DNA from 4 places in the Pantoea sp. CCBC3-3-1 genome. Region 3 is predicted to be linked to each of the others. Evidence: predicted binding sites of a transcription regulator. Region 3 holds the regulator's gene; each other region holds the start of a gene.
What was found. The regulator CRP, encoded in region 3, controls carbon source genes, mostly activating them, when cyclic AMP is high. The targets are predictions, from matches to a motif close to ATGTGANNNNNNTCACAT.
Positions count from the first base shown of each region.

Region 1 (3,133 bases), 510 kb from region 3:
TCGCGAGGTAAGGTCGGTATAGAGGCCGCTGTCGAGGAAGTTAGTCAGCGAGATATGCTGCGCGTGAGGCGCCTGGCGCATCGCTCGTTCCGTGAGATCGCGATGGGTAATGACCAGATCTACATCCCCTGGCAGATTATTGATCGCCGTATTGGAGACGGAGATATTTGTCAGGCCGGCATCGTTCACTTTTTTGCGCAGTACGCCAGCACCCATTGCGCTGGAGCCCATTCCGGCATCACACGCCACAATAATTTTACGTACGTGACTCAAATCGCCGCGATCGCCGCCGGCTAAATTTGCAGGCGCGCTGCTCTGGCCTTTGGACTGTGCTTTCATCTCGTTAACGCGGCGTGCAGCGGCTTCAATATCCTCGTCTTCTTTCACCTTGCTGGTTTTCAGCAGGATGGCAGAAACGACGAAAGATACCGCGAAAGCGGCGACAATCGCTGCAATATTGGCGAAGTAAGCGCCTTTTGGCGTCATAGCCAGCACGGCAAGAATGGAGCCCGGCGAAGCAGGGGAAACCAGACCACCGTTCAGGAGTGTCAGGGTGAACACGCCGGTCATACCGCCCAGGATGACAGCGATAATCAGACGCGGATTCATCAACACGTACGGGAAATAAATTTCATGGATCCCGCCGAGGAAATGGATGATAGCCGCGCCGCCAGCGGATTGCTTAGCATTGCCACGTCCAAAGAACATATAGGCCATTAATACGCCCATGCCTGGACCCGGGTTGGCTTCAATCAGGAAGAAGATCGATTTACCGGCTTCGCTGGCCTGCTGGATACCCAGCGGCGAGAAGATGCCGTGGTTGATAGCATTATTCAGGAACAGGATTTTCGCGGGTTCAACAAAGATTGAGGTCAGCGGCAGCAGGTTATGCTGCACCATCAGGTTTACGCCTGCCGCAAGAATGTGCGACAGCACTTCCACCAGCGGTCCTATGCCCAGGAAAGCGAAGATGGCCAACAGCATGCCGATGATACCGGCCGAGAAGTTGTTAACCAGCATTTCAAAGCCGCTTTTGATTTTACCATCAACGACTTTGTCGAATTTCTTGATTGCCCAGCCGCCCAACGGGCCAACAATCATTGCACCCAGAAACATCGGCATATCTGCACCGACAATCACGCCCATGGTCGTGATGGCACCGACCACGCCGCCGCGATCGCCACCCACCAGACGTCCACCGGTATAGCCAATCAGCAGCGGCAGCAGATAAGTGATCATTGGGCCGACCAGCTTCGCCATGGTTTCGTTTGGCAGCCAGCCAGTAGGAATAAACAGCGCGGTGATAATACCCCAGGCGATAAACGCGCCAATGTTAGGCATGACCATGTTGCTCAGAAAGCGACCAAAGTTCTGTACTTTGATCTTGATATCTGATGAGGACATAAAAATACACCCCTTATAAGTACGCGCTGATTGAGAGAAGCGCGTTGATTTTTGTTCAGGACATTTCGTTCAGTATCACTGTATGCAGGCGGACTCTACCACGCGAATAGTTAGCTGCGTAGTTGTCAGATAAAGTGTGATGCATATCACTGAGTTAGGGCGAGAGAGGGGGGGTATTTGGTGACTTCGATCACAATTAATGGCAAAGAAGGAAAAATTAGCGTGAATGCGCAGCGGCAAAGTCATTATTTACGTGATGTGAATCACATAAAGCGACTCCGGTTTTTTACCTGTTACGTGACTGCTATCACAAAATATTTTCTTTCTGTTTTGGTATTTAAAAACAGCGGGCCGAAACTCTCCGGCCCGTCATCAAAAATTACTGAAAACCGCCCTGTAATGCGCTTTGCGCCTGGCCGAGCGCCTGAGCATTGGAGGAGATATTGCTCATCAGCGTATTGTACTGCGTCGCCTGCTGCTGGCTGGGGAACTGGATCGTCTGACCGTTAAACGTCACCTGTGCGCCCTGTTGTTGCAGGAAGTCACCGGTTCGTACTGCGTCCTGGCTTAGCGTCTGCAAGGTTGGCAGCAGCGGCAGCAACGAGCCCGCTGGCTGTGTCACAACTTTGTTGTAGACATTGTCATAGACCGTTTTCAACTCTTCCGGCTGCTTAAGTGCGGCCTTGCTGTTATCGGCCTGCGTTTTTGCAGCCTGGATTTGCTGAGTCAGTACGCCTAAAGAGCCACTGGCCTGACGCAGAGAATCGCGATGGGTCAGATAGTCCTGAGGTGTGCGGATTGCCGAGAGTTCATCAACAACCGGCTTCATGCCGGAATCGACAGCCCGATTAACCTGCTGAGAAAATCCGTAAATAATCGCGTAATCGCTAACATAGTTGCCGAACTTCTGTTTCTGGTCTTCACTGAGAGCGGGCAGATGTTCGCCGCTGCGCATCACGGTGTTTTGCAAGAAATCGATAAAAGCTTTGCGCTGGTCGGCTTCTTTGTCACCACAACCCGTTAGCTGAAATACCAGCAGCAGGGCCATAAAAGGCGCCAGCAGACGCGTCCAGACGCGAATCGTTCCTGTCGTCATGGGAAGTAACTCCTGTAATAGAAGGGCTTACAAGCAATAAGGGCGGCGGACGCCGCGCCTAAAGAATAGTCTAACTCGCGCGGGGAAGATACGTGAATCCGCTAAGCCTGACCTGCTTTAATACGTTCTGCCGCAATATTAATGCGCTGGCGAAGAACCTCTCGCCTGCGAAGGTTAAAAAACAAACAATAGTTCATTTTAAAAACTTAAAACACCAGCGCCTGTCCATCCTTCCGGCTTTCGGTCGCCGCAATCCAAAAACCCTGCGGATCGCGAACGATTGCCTGCGCGCCGCCGAAGCTGTAGGTTTGCAGCGGATCTTCCACCACAATCTGATGACCCATCGCCCGCAGTGCGGCAATGGTGTTGCGGTCGAGCGCGGGTTCGACAATCACTTCACGTCCTGCCACAACTCGCCAGCGCGGCGCATCAATCGCTGCCTGAGGGTTCTGCTTATGCAACATGATCCGCAACGCCATTTGTAAATGGCCCTGGGCCTGCATCGGGCCGCCCATCACGCCAAAGGACATCAGCGGCTGGCCGTCACCGTCGAGCGCGAAAGCCGGAATGATGGTATGGAATGCGCGTTTGTTCGCGGCCACTACGTTAGGATGGTTCTCTTCCAGCACAAAA
Region 1 covers NZ_CP034363.1:48,024-51,156, forward strand. The annotation lists gene EHV07_RS00195 (PTS mannitol transporter subunit IICBA) at 1-1,404, opposite strand, end outside; gene EHV07_RS00200 (DUF3053 domain-containing protein) at 1,784-2,500, opposite strand; gene EHV07_RS00205 (gamma-glutamyltransferase family protein) at 2,707-3,133, opposite strand, start outside.
Region 1: the regulator CRP is predicted to act here: its motif matches at 1,656-1,673, upstream of EHV07_RS00195 (PTS mannitol transporter subunit IICBA).

Region 2 (3,133 bases), 740 kb from region 3:
CTGGAGCAGAAAAGCAAGGTCAACGTAGGGGCGATCTACCGCATTACCGATTGGGCAGACGTCAACGTCAGCTATGAGCGCGGTAATACGCTGATGGCAGGCTTCACGCTGCGTACCAACTTTAACGATTTGCACACCGCCTCCATCGACTCGCCGAAGCCCGCTTATAAGCCTCAGCCTCAGGGCGAGTTTCTGGAGCCGACCGTTGTTGCTAATCAGCTGACCGACCTGAAATATAATGCGGGTCTGAATGGCCCGGACGTGCAGGTAAACGGCGATACGATGTATGTGACCGGTCAGCAGTCGAAATACCGTAATACTCAGGAAGGCGTCGATCGCGCTAACCTGATCCTGATGAACAACCTGCCGGCAAATGTCACTAAACTCAGCGTGACTGAAACCCGTAGCCACATGCCTCAGGTGACGACCGAAACTGACGTCGACAGCCTTCGCCAGCAGCTGGAAGGGTATCCGCTGGGCAAAGAAAAAATGCTCGATCAGAAGCGCGTAGAACCTGTCGATCCAGGCCATACCGAGCAGGGTTACTACATTGATGCAGACCGCTTCAGCTATAGCCTGTCGCCGGTGCTTAACCAGTCCGTCGGCGGCCCGGAAAGCTTCTATCTGTACCAGCTGGGAGTCATGGGCAGCGCCAGCTACTGGCTGACCGATCACTTACTGATCGACGGCAGCGTATTTGGCAACCTGACCAACAACTACGATAAGTTTACTTATAACGGCGCACCTGCGGACTCTTCGCTGCCGCGTGTTCGTACCCATATTCGTGACTACGTAGAAAACAACGTTTACGTGAATAACCTGCAAGCCAACTATATGCATGCGCTTGGCAACGGCTTCTATGGGCAGGTATACGGCGGTTATCTGGAAACCATGTACGGCGGCGTTGGGGGCGAAGTGCTTTATCGTCCGCTTGACTCTGACTGGGCGTTCGGTGTTGATGCCAACTACGTGAAGCAGCGTGACTGGGACAATATGATGCAGTTCACCGACTACAATGCGAAAGTCGGTAATCTGACAGCCTACTGGCGTCCTTCCTTCTTCAACCACCAGGTTCTGGTGAAGGCGAGCGTTGGGCAATATCTGGCAGAAGATAAAGGCGCAACCGTCGATATTTCACGTCAGTTCGACAGCGGCGTGATTGTGGGGGCTTACGCGACCAAAACCAACGTTTCGGCAGAAGAATATGGCGAGGGTGACTTCACCAAAGGCTTCTATATTTCGATTCCAATGGATCTGTTTACCGCGACGCCAACGCGTGGTCGTGCACAGGTTAACTGGACGCCGCTAACGCGTGACGGTGGCCAGATGCTGGGTCGTAAATACCAGCTGTATGATATGACGACCGATCGGGATAAAGATTTCCGCTAGTTTGTCAGCCGTTTGAGGGGCGAAGCGATTCGCCCTGAGATTGTTAACATAGCGCTGACGCGAAACCTGTTCCACAAAGATGTAAAGAGCGGCGTCCGGGCTGGGCCGTCCCTGGCCCGGGACGCTGTGTCTCAGAATCATGTTCCTCGCCCTTTGAGTGTGTCAGCCGTCTTGTGCCCATTCTTCGTCTTGCCTCGCGCCATACGGCAGAACTTGTGAACTTGCTCACACTAAAGCATATTGTGCCTGTCAGAAGGCTTGTTCTGGCATGTCAACGTGACTTCAGAGGATGTTTGCATGATTACCGCCACGCGTATTGCCTGGGTATTACAAATGGTCCTGAATGTAGGACTGATTTTTCTGGCCTGCATTTTGGCTATTTTTTTAGGAAAGGAAACCTTTCATCTCGCCAATGTCCTGTTGAATACGGGTGAGCAAACCTCTTCCTATCTGCTGATTGAAGGGATCGTAATTTACTTTCTCTATTTCGAGTTTATTGCGCTGATCGTGAAATATTTCCAGTCCGGCTACCATTTTCCGCTGCGCTACTTTGTGTATATCGGCATCACGGCGATTATCCGCCTGATTATCGTCGACCATAAAAACCCGTTCGATACGCTGGCTTATTCTATTGCCATCCTGATTCTGGTCGTCACGCTGTGGCTGGCGAACAGCAACCGCTTGAAAAGAGAGTAGCCGTGGTGCCGTTCTGAGAGGCCTTTCAAACTAATTCAGACCGGCATTCTGTGTTCTCTCTTCAGCTCTGCGTTACACTAGGGCACCCTAATTTTGCCCGGAGAAGCGCAATGGCCGAGCACGCGCTAACACAACTGCGCGCCATCGAATGGCTACCTGTCTCCTCACCTGAATTGCCCGCTTCCGTGCTGGACTGGCTTCTTGAGGAGGATTCAATGACCCGCCGTTTTGAGCGTCACTGTCAAAAAGTGACGGTTGAAATCGTGCGGGAAGGCTTTATCAGTGCAGAGGAAGCGGCACCCGAAGCGCTTTTACTGCCACTGGCGTCGCGCTACTGGTTGCGAGAGATCCTGCTGTGCGGCGATGGTGAACCCTGGCTGGCTGCGCGAACGGTTCTGCCTGAATCTACGTTGCAGGGGCCGGAACAGATGCTACAACAGTTGGGCACCCGCCCCCTGGGCCGCTACCTGTTTACCTCGTCAAGCCTGAGCCGCGACTTTATTGAGCCGGGACGAATTGATGGTCTGTGGGGACGTCGCTCACTGCTGCGTCTCTCCGGCAAACCGCTGTTACTGACTGAACTGTTTTTACCGCCAGCACCGCTTTATCGGGCATCGCAGGCCGAAAGGAACCCGTAGTATGGAGAAGTCTTTACCCGTGAATAAATTCCAGGCCTACAGCCGTCTGATGCGTATTGATAAGCCGATTGGATCGCTGCTGCTGCTATGGCCGACCTTATGGGCGCTGTGGCTGGCTGACCTGAAAATTCCGCCGCTGAACGTGCTGGTGGTGTTTGTGCTGGGCGTATTTTTTATGCGTGCCGCAGGCTGTGTGGTGAATGATTTTGCCGACCGTAAAATCGATGGACACGTGAAGCGGACGCAGCAGCGCCCAATGCCAAGCGGTGCCGTCAGTTCGAAAGAGGCAAAACTGCTGTTTGCCGGACTGGTGCTGGTCTCATTCTGTCTGGTGCTGACCATGAATACCATGACTATTCTGCTGTCGTTTGGCGGGCTGGCGCTGGCCTGGGTTTATCCTTTTATGAAGC
Region 2 covers NZ_CP034363.1:276,687-279,819, forward strand. The annotation lists gene EHV07_RS01080 (YjbH domain-containing protein) at 1-1,389, shown strand, start outside; gene psiE (phosphate-starvation-inducible protein PsiE) at 1,687-2,085, shown strand; gene ubiC (chorismate lyase) at 2,196-2,723, shown strand; gene ubiA (4-hydroxybenzoate octaprenyltransferase) at 2,725-3,133, shown strand, end outside.
Region 2: the regulator CRP is predicted to act here: its motif matches at 1,603-1,620, upstream of psiE (phosphate-starvation-inducible protein PsiE).

Region 3 (3,133 bases):
TCTGCTCATCGCCCAGCAGCATCTGTAGCGCCTCCTGATAGGTTTCCAGCGCGTCATGCGCATTCTGCCGCAGCAGGCCGCTCTGCCACTGCGGCCACAGCCAGATCATCCCGCCGAAGGCAATCAGGCAGCCCATCAGCGTATCCAACAGGCGCGGCAGCAGGAAGTCCGCACCGTTCAGTGAGAGTAGCTGTAGCGAGTAAACCGCCGTCACCGTAAAACCAATCGTCGCCAGACCGTAAAATTTGCGGATAAACAGGTAGCTCACCAGCGTAATAATCAGCATTACCAACAGGACGGCAGATTGCGGAACCTGAAGGCGTAAGGCGACAGCCGCCACAATTAAGCCGCCCAGCGTGCCGAGCGCACGGTTTTGGATGCGCACCCGCGTGGCGCTGTAGCCGTTCTGACTGACCACCATCACCGTCATCAGGATCCAGTAAGGCTTGGGCAGGTTAAAAAACAGCGCCAGCGAGCTGGCAAAAGTGAGCATCACGGCAAAGCGGCCTGCGGTGCGTAGCGCAGTCGACTTGAGCGATAAATAGTTTTTGATTGCTGGCAGCAGCGGTAAGCGGCGCTGGCGATCGGCCATCAAGTCGCGTTGATAAAGGGGACGCTGCGTGCGCAGAACGCGAGCGATACGGCTGAAATGGTAAGAGCAGAACGTTCCAACCGGGTTATCAGGATGCTGGCGGGCAATTTTTTCTAATGCCCCAAGCTGCTTATCCATGGAGAAGCGCTCGGAGAGCTTGTGATAAAGAATGTCGTCGGCCAGCTGCCGCAACCGGGCCGCGATAGTCTGAGCATTCCAGCGGATCACCGCCTCGGCATGGCTTTTCTCCACCAGCTTTTGCACTTCTTCCGGCTGATGCAGACTCACGGAGATGTGCTCCTGCAAATCCAGCGCTACCTGAAAGGCGCGCGTCAATCGCTTGTGGTGATTATCGTTGCTGGCTGCCAGCATATGCATTTGCTGATAGCAGTTGGTAATCAGGTCGACCGCTTTTTGCTGGCGGGCCAGTAATGGCGGCAGCGATTTCTCCGGGTCGCTAAGGCGGGTCAGCAGGGTATATTTCGCTTCGCAGTAGCCCGCCAGCTCGCGGTATAACAGGCTGAGCGTTTCGCGCATCGGTTGCTCTTTCCACAGCCAGAACCAGAACCAGTTAAATGCGCCATACCAAACTGTGCCAAGGATATAGAGCAGCGGCGGTTCCCAAATGGGCATTCTTCCCGCCAGGCTGAGGGTAAAAATACCGGCAATCAGCGAGCTGGGGAGCAAACGACCATGCAGCGGGCTGATTTCGCCCGTCACGCCCAGCAGCAGAGCCATTGCAAACAGAATGGCAGGCAGGGGAATGGCATGATTGCCTAAATACTGGACCAGAAAACTGCTCAGTGCGAACAGGCCGCCGCCAACCATCAGCCGCTTGAAAAAGCGCTTATGCGGGGTATCGAGACCGGCAATGTTGCAGCAGGCCGGCACAAGAGAAAACAGCAGTCCTTTTTGCAGGTCACCCAGCAGCCATCCAATAGCGACCGGTAAACAGAGCACCAGCGTCTGACGCAGCGCGTAGTTGACCTCGGGATGATAGATAATTCGACGCCACATCACTGTATACCAATAAAAAAGGCGCAACAGAGGCGTTGCGCCGTGGATTCAGAGCCGGTTAGCGAGTGCCGTAAACTACGATGGTTTTACCATGCGCGGAGATCAGGTTCTGATCTTCCAGCATTTTCAGAATGCGACCTACGGTTTCACGCGAGCAGCCAACAATCTGGCCGATCTCCTGGCGGGTGATTTTAATCTGCATCCCGTCCGGGTGAGTCATGGCATCCGGCTGTTTAGCCAGGTTTAACAAGGTTTGCGCGATGCGACCTGTCACATCGAGGAAAGCTAAATTGCCGACTTTCTCAGACGTCACCTGCAGGCGGCGCGCCATCTGTGATGAAAGACGCATCAGGATGTCAGGGTTGACCTGAATCAGCTGGCGAAATTTTTTATAGGAAATTTCAGCCACTTCGCAGGCCGTTTTCGCTCGCACCCAGGCGCTGCGTTCCTGACCTTCTTCAAACAGGCCAAGCTCACCAATAAAATCGCCCTGATTGAGGTAAGAGAGGATCATCTCTTTACCTTCTTCATCCTTGATCAATACGGCTACCGCGCCTTTAACGATGTAGTAAAGCGTTTCCGCTTTTTCACCCTGATGAATCAGCGTGCTTTTGGATGGATACTTGTGAATATGGCAATGTGACAGGAACCATTCAAGTGTCGGGTCTGTTTGCGGTTTGCCGAGAACCATTCGCTGTTATCCTCTGTTGTTATCGTGCCTAAATACAGGGGCAGAGTTCCCTGTCAGGCGTTGAAATGGTCAAGCGTTTCCCATCAAGGAAATTTATTCGGGCTTCTGTTGAAAGCCTGGCTCGTTATGTCGTCCCTTTTCGTCTTGTATGTAGAGTACTGACGAAATTATTACAGCTTTGTTTGTAGCACAGCTTTGCATGGGTGTCTTCTGTTGTCTCGCTTCAGCATAGTGCTATTTATGTCGCATTGCCGTTTTTGTTGTCCGGACCTGAAGGTAAGATAACTGAATGAATTAGAGGAGTTTGTTATGCAGGCACGTATCAAATGGGTGGAAGGGCTGACCTTTTTGGGAGAATCCTCATCCGGTCATCAGGTTTTAATGGATGGTAACGCCGGTGATAAAGCACCCAGCCCAATGGAAATGTTGCTCATGGCGGCCGGAGGATGCAGCGCGATAGATGTCGTTTCTATTCTGCAAAAAGGACGTCACGACGTCAGGGATTGCGAGGTCAAACTGACGTCAGAGCGGCGTGAGGCGGCGCCGCGTATATTTACGCATATTAATCTGCATTTTATCGTTAGCGGAAAGGCGCTGGAGGAAAAAATCGTTGCTCGCGCGGTCCAGCTCTCCGCAGAAAAATATTGTCCGGTCGCGCTGATGCTGGGGAAGGGCGTGAAGCTGACCCACAGCTTTTCTATCGTTGCACAGTAGCGAGCGGGAAACGCCGCTACTCGATCTTTTTGCCCTCGATCAGTCGCTTCACCAGGGGTCCCATTATCAGTTCCATCGCCAGCCCCATTTTGCCGCCCGGCACCACCAGCGTGTTGATA
Region 3 covers NZ_CP034363.1:4,546,678-4,549,810, reverse strand. The annotation lists gene EHV07_RS21390 (YccS/YhfK family putative transporter) at 1-1,609, opposite strand, end outside; gene crp (cAMP-activated global transcriptional regulator CRP) at 1,668-2,300, opposite strand; gene EHV07_RS21380 (OsmC family protein) at 2,610-3,014, shown strand; gene EHV07_RS21375 (phosphoribulokinase) at 3,031-3,133, opposite strand, start outside.

Region 4 (3,133 bases), 160 kb from region 3:
GGTCCGGGCGATCGCCACGACGGTCATCGCGACGATCGTCACGATCTTTGAATTCGCGACGTGGACGTGGAGCCGGGTCGGCTGGCACGATCAGTGGGCGTTCGCCCTGAGCCATTTTCAGCAGCGCGGCAGCCAGCGTTTCGATATCCAGCTCTTCTTCCGCAGGCTGCATTTTGCTCAGCAGCGCACGGTACTGTTCCAGATCGCTGCTTTCCAGCTGCTGCTGAACTTTAGCCGCAAACTTAGCCAGACGACGTTGACCCAGCAGTTCTGCACCTGGCAGCTCAACTTCTGGAATGGTCAGCTTCATGGTGCGTTCAATGTTACGCAGCAGACGACGCTCACGGTTCTCAACGAACAGCAGCGCACGGCCAGCACGACCCGCACGGCCGGTACGGCCGATACGGTGAACGTAAGACTCAGCATCCATAGGGATGTCGTAGTTTACCACCAGGCTGATACGCTCAACGTCCAGACCACGGGCCGCAACGTCGGTTGCGATCAGAATGTCCAGGCGGCCATCTTTCAGGCGCTCCAGCGTCTGCTCGCGCAGTGCCTGGTTCATGTCGCCGTTCAGAGCAGCACTGTTGTAACCGCTGCGCTCCAGCGCTTCGGCCACTTCCAGCGTGGCGTTTTTGGTACGGACGAAAATGATCGCCGCATCAAAATCTTCTGATTCCAGGAAGCGAACCAGCGCGTCAGTCTTACGACCGTAAGCGGTCCAGTAGCTCTGGCTGATATCAGGACGCGTGGTCAGGCTTGACTGAATACGCACTTCCTGTGGATCTTTCATGAAGCGTTTCGTAATACGACGAATCGCTTCTGGCATGGTTGCAGAGAACAAAGCAGTCTGATGATCGGCTGGAATCTGAGCCATGATCGTTTCAACGTCTTCGATAAAGCCCATACGCAGCATTTCATCAGCTTCGTCCAACACCAGTCCGCGCAGGTTAGAAAGGTCTAACGTGCCGCGTTTCAGGTGGTCCAACAGGCGTCCAGGTGTACCCACAACAACTTGTGGACCCTGACGCAGAGCACGCAGCTGTACGTCATAACGCTGGCCGCCGTAAAGGGCCACCACGTTAAGACCGCGCATGTGTTTAGAGAATTCAGTTACGGCTTCTGCAACCTGAACCGCCAACTCACGAGTTGGTGCCAGCACGAGGATCTGTGGTGCTTTCAGGTTGCTGTCAATGTTGTGTAGCAGTGGCAGCGAGAACGCTGCTGTTTTACCGCTCCCGGTCTGTGCCATACCCAACACGTCACGGCCCGCCAGCAGGTGAGGAATACACTCAGCCTGGATCGGAGATGGCTTTACATAGCCCATGCCGTTAAGTGATTCGAGAATGGATTCATTCAGACCAAGGTCAGCAAAAGTGGTTTCAATATCAGTCATGTAGTACACGTGCCTCTTAGATTGCGGCGGCCAGTCTACATAACTCGTCGTGAAAACTTTCAGTCATTTTCATCAAAAAGTGTGAACCGGCTCAAATTAGTGGTTTCGACGAACAAAAAAGCCCTCATCCGTTAAGATGATGACCTTTCTAAAATCAGGGCAATAAAAGTTCGTCAGCTATTGCTGGTCAGATTCTGATAAATCGTCTTGTGTCTGGCCGAGTAGCGCCAGCTCCAACAATGCATATCGATGCTCAACAAAGTTGTGTACGTTGTTGGCGACCGTCAGCTTGAACAACGCTTCTGCGCTGTCCTTCTCCCCCAGACTTAGGTAGTGCTTACCTAAATAGAAGTTGGTTTCACTGAGATGTTCAGCGAGCGAGGTGTTATCCGTTGCGTCCGCCTTAAGACTCTCCATCAGCTTGCTTTCGCTGAGGTGTCCCAGGTAGAACTCGACAATATTCCATCCCCATTGATCCCTGACCGCTTTATCGTACCGCTGTTGTAGCGCTACTTTTGCCTGGTCGGCGTTCATCTCGCGTTCATCGAGATAGAGCCACAGGCTACGGAAAGGATCGTTAGGATCGTCTTGATAAAACGCCAGCAGATCATCTTGCGCTAATTTAAACCTTCCGCCGTAATACAGGGCGATACCGCGGTTTAAATGCGCGTAATTGTAAGTTGGATCAAGCTCAAGTACAGAATCAAACGCTTCATAGGCAGCATCAAAATTGCCTGCCTGCGTTAAATATATGCCTAAGTAATTGAATACTTCGGGCATATCGGGTCTGACAGATAGCGCCTGTGAAAAATCATTCCGCGCCAGTGCTCTCAAACCAAGACTATCATACAACACTCCGCGCTCATATAACAGCTGTGCGCGTTCATCATCGGTCAGGGCCCGGCTGGCAAGAATTTGTTCCATACGTGCCAGGATAACTTCCTGTTGCAACGTCGGCTGTAGCGGAACAGCCAGAACCTCGTTCTTACGCCAATCCGAGTTGCTGCATCCTGCCAGCGTTAAAGCTGTCGCAACGAAACACCAGCGCAAAAAAGGCTTCATTTCCACTCCCAAATACAAACAATGGGATGACTCTCCTTTCATCCGCCTGCCGTGCACAAGGTGTCGTCCTGCCCTCGCGATGATACAGCTCTCCCTGCATCAGCAGAGAGAGCTTGTGGTATTCTTATTCTGCTTCTGGCGCTGGCGCTGGAGCTGCCTCAGCCGTTTCCGGCTCGGCGGCTTCTTTGATGCTCAGGCGCACACGGCCCTGGCGATCAACTTCCAGTACCTTAACCGGCACTTCCTGACCCATCTGCAGATAGTCGGTCACTTTCTCTACGCGCTTATCAGCGATTTGAGAAATGTGAACCAGACCTTCTTTACCGCCACCGATGGCAACGAAAGCACCGAAATCAACGATACGGGTAACTTTACCGTTGTAGATACGGCCAACTTCGATTTCAGCGGTAATCTCTTCGATACGACGGATAGCGAATTTCGCTTTGTCACCGTCGGTCGCTGCGATTTTCACGGTGCCATCATCTTCGATTTCGATGGTGGTGCCGGTTTCTTCAGTCAGCGCACGAATAACAGAGCCGCCTTTACCGATCACATCTTTGATCTTGTCCGGGCTGATCTTGATGGTATGGATGCGTGGCGCAAACTGAGAGATGTCGCCGCGAGGGGTGCTGATAGCCTGTTCCATCACGCCCAGAATGTGCAGACGCGCACCCT
Region 4 covers NZ_CP034363.1:4,390,142-4,393,274, forward strand. The annotation lists gene EHV07_RS20515 (DEAD/DEAH family ATP-dependent RNA helicase) at 1-1,396, opposite strand, end outside; gene yrbN (protein YrbN) at 1,413-1,469, opposite strand; gene nlpI (lipoprotein NlpI) at 1,574-2,458, opposite strand; gene pnp (polyribonucleotide nucleotidyltransferase) at 2,583-3,133, opposite strand, start outside.
Region 4: the regulator CRP is predicted to act here: its motif matches at 1,476-1,493, upstream of yrbN (protein YrbN).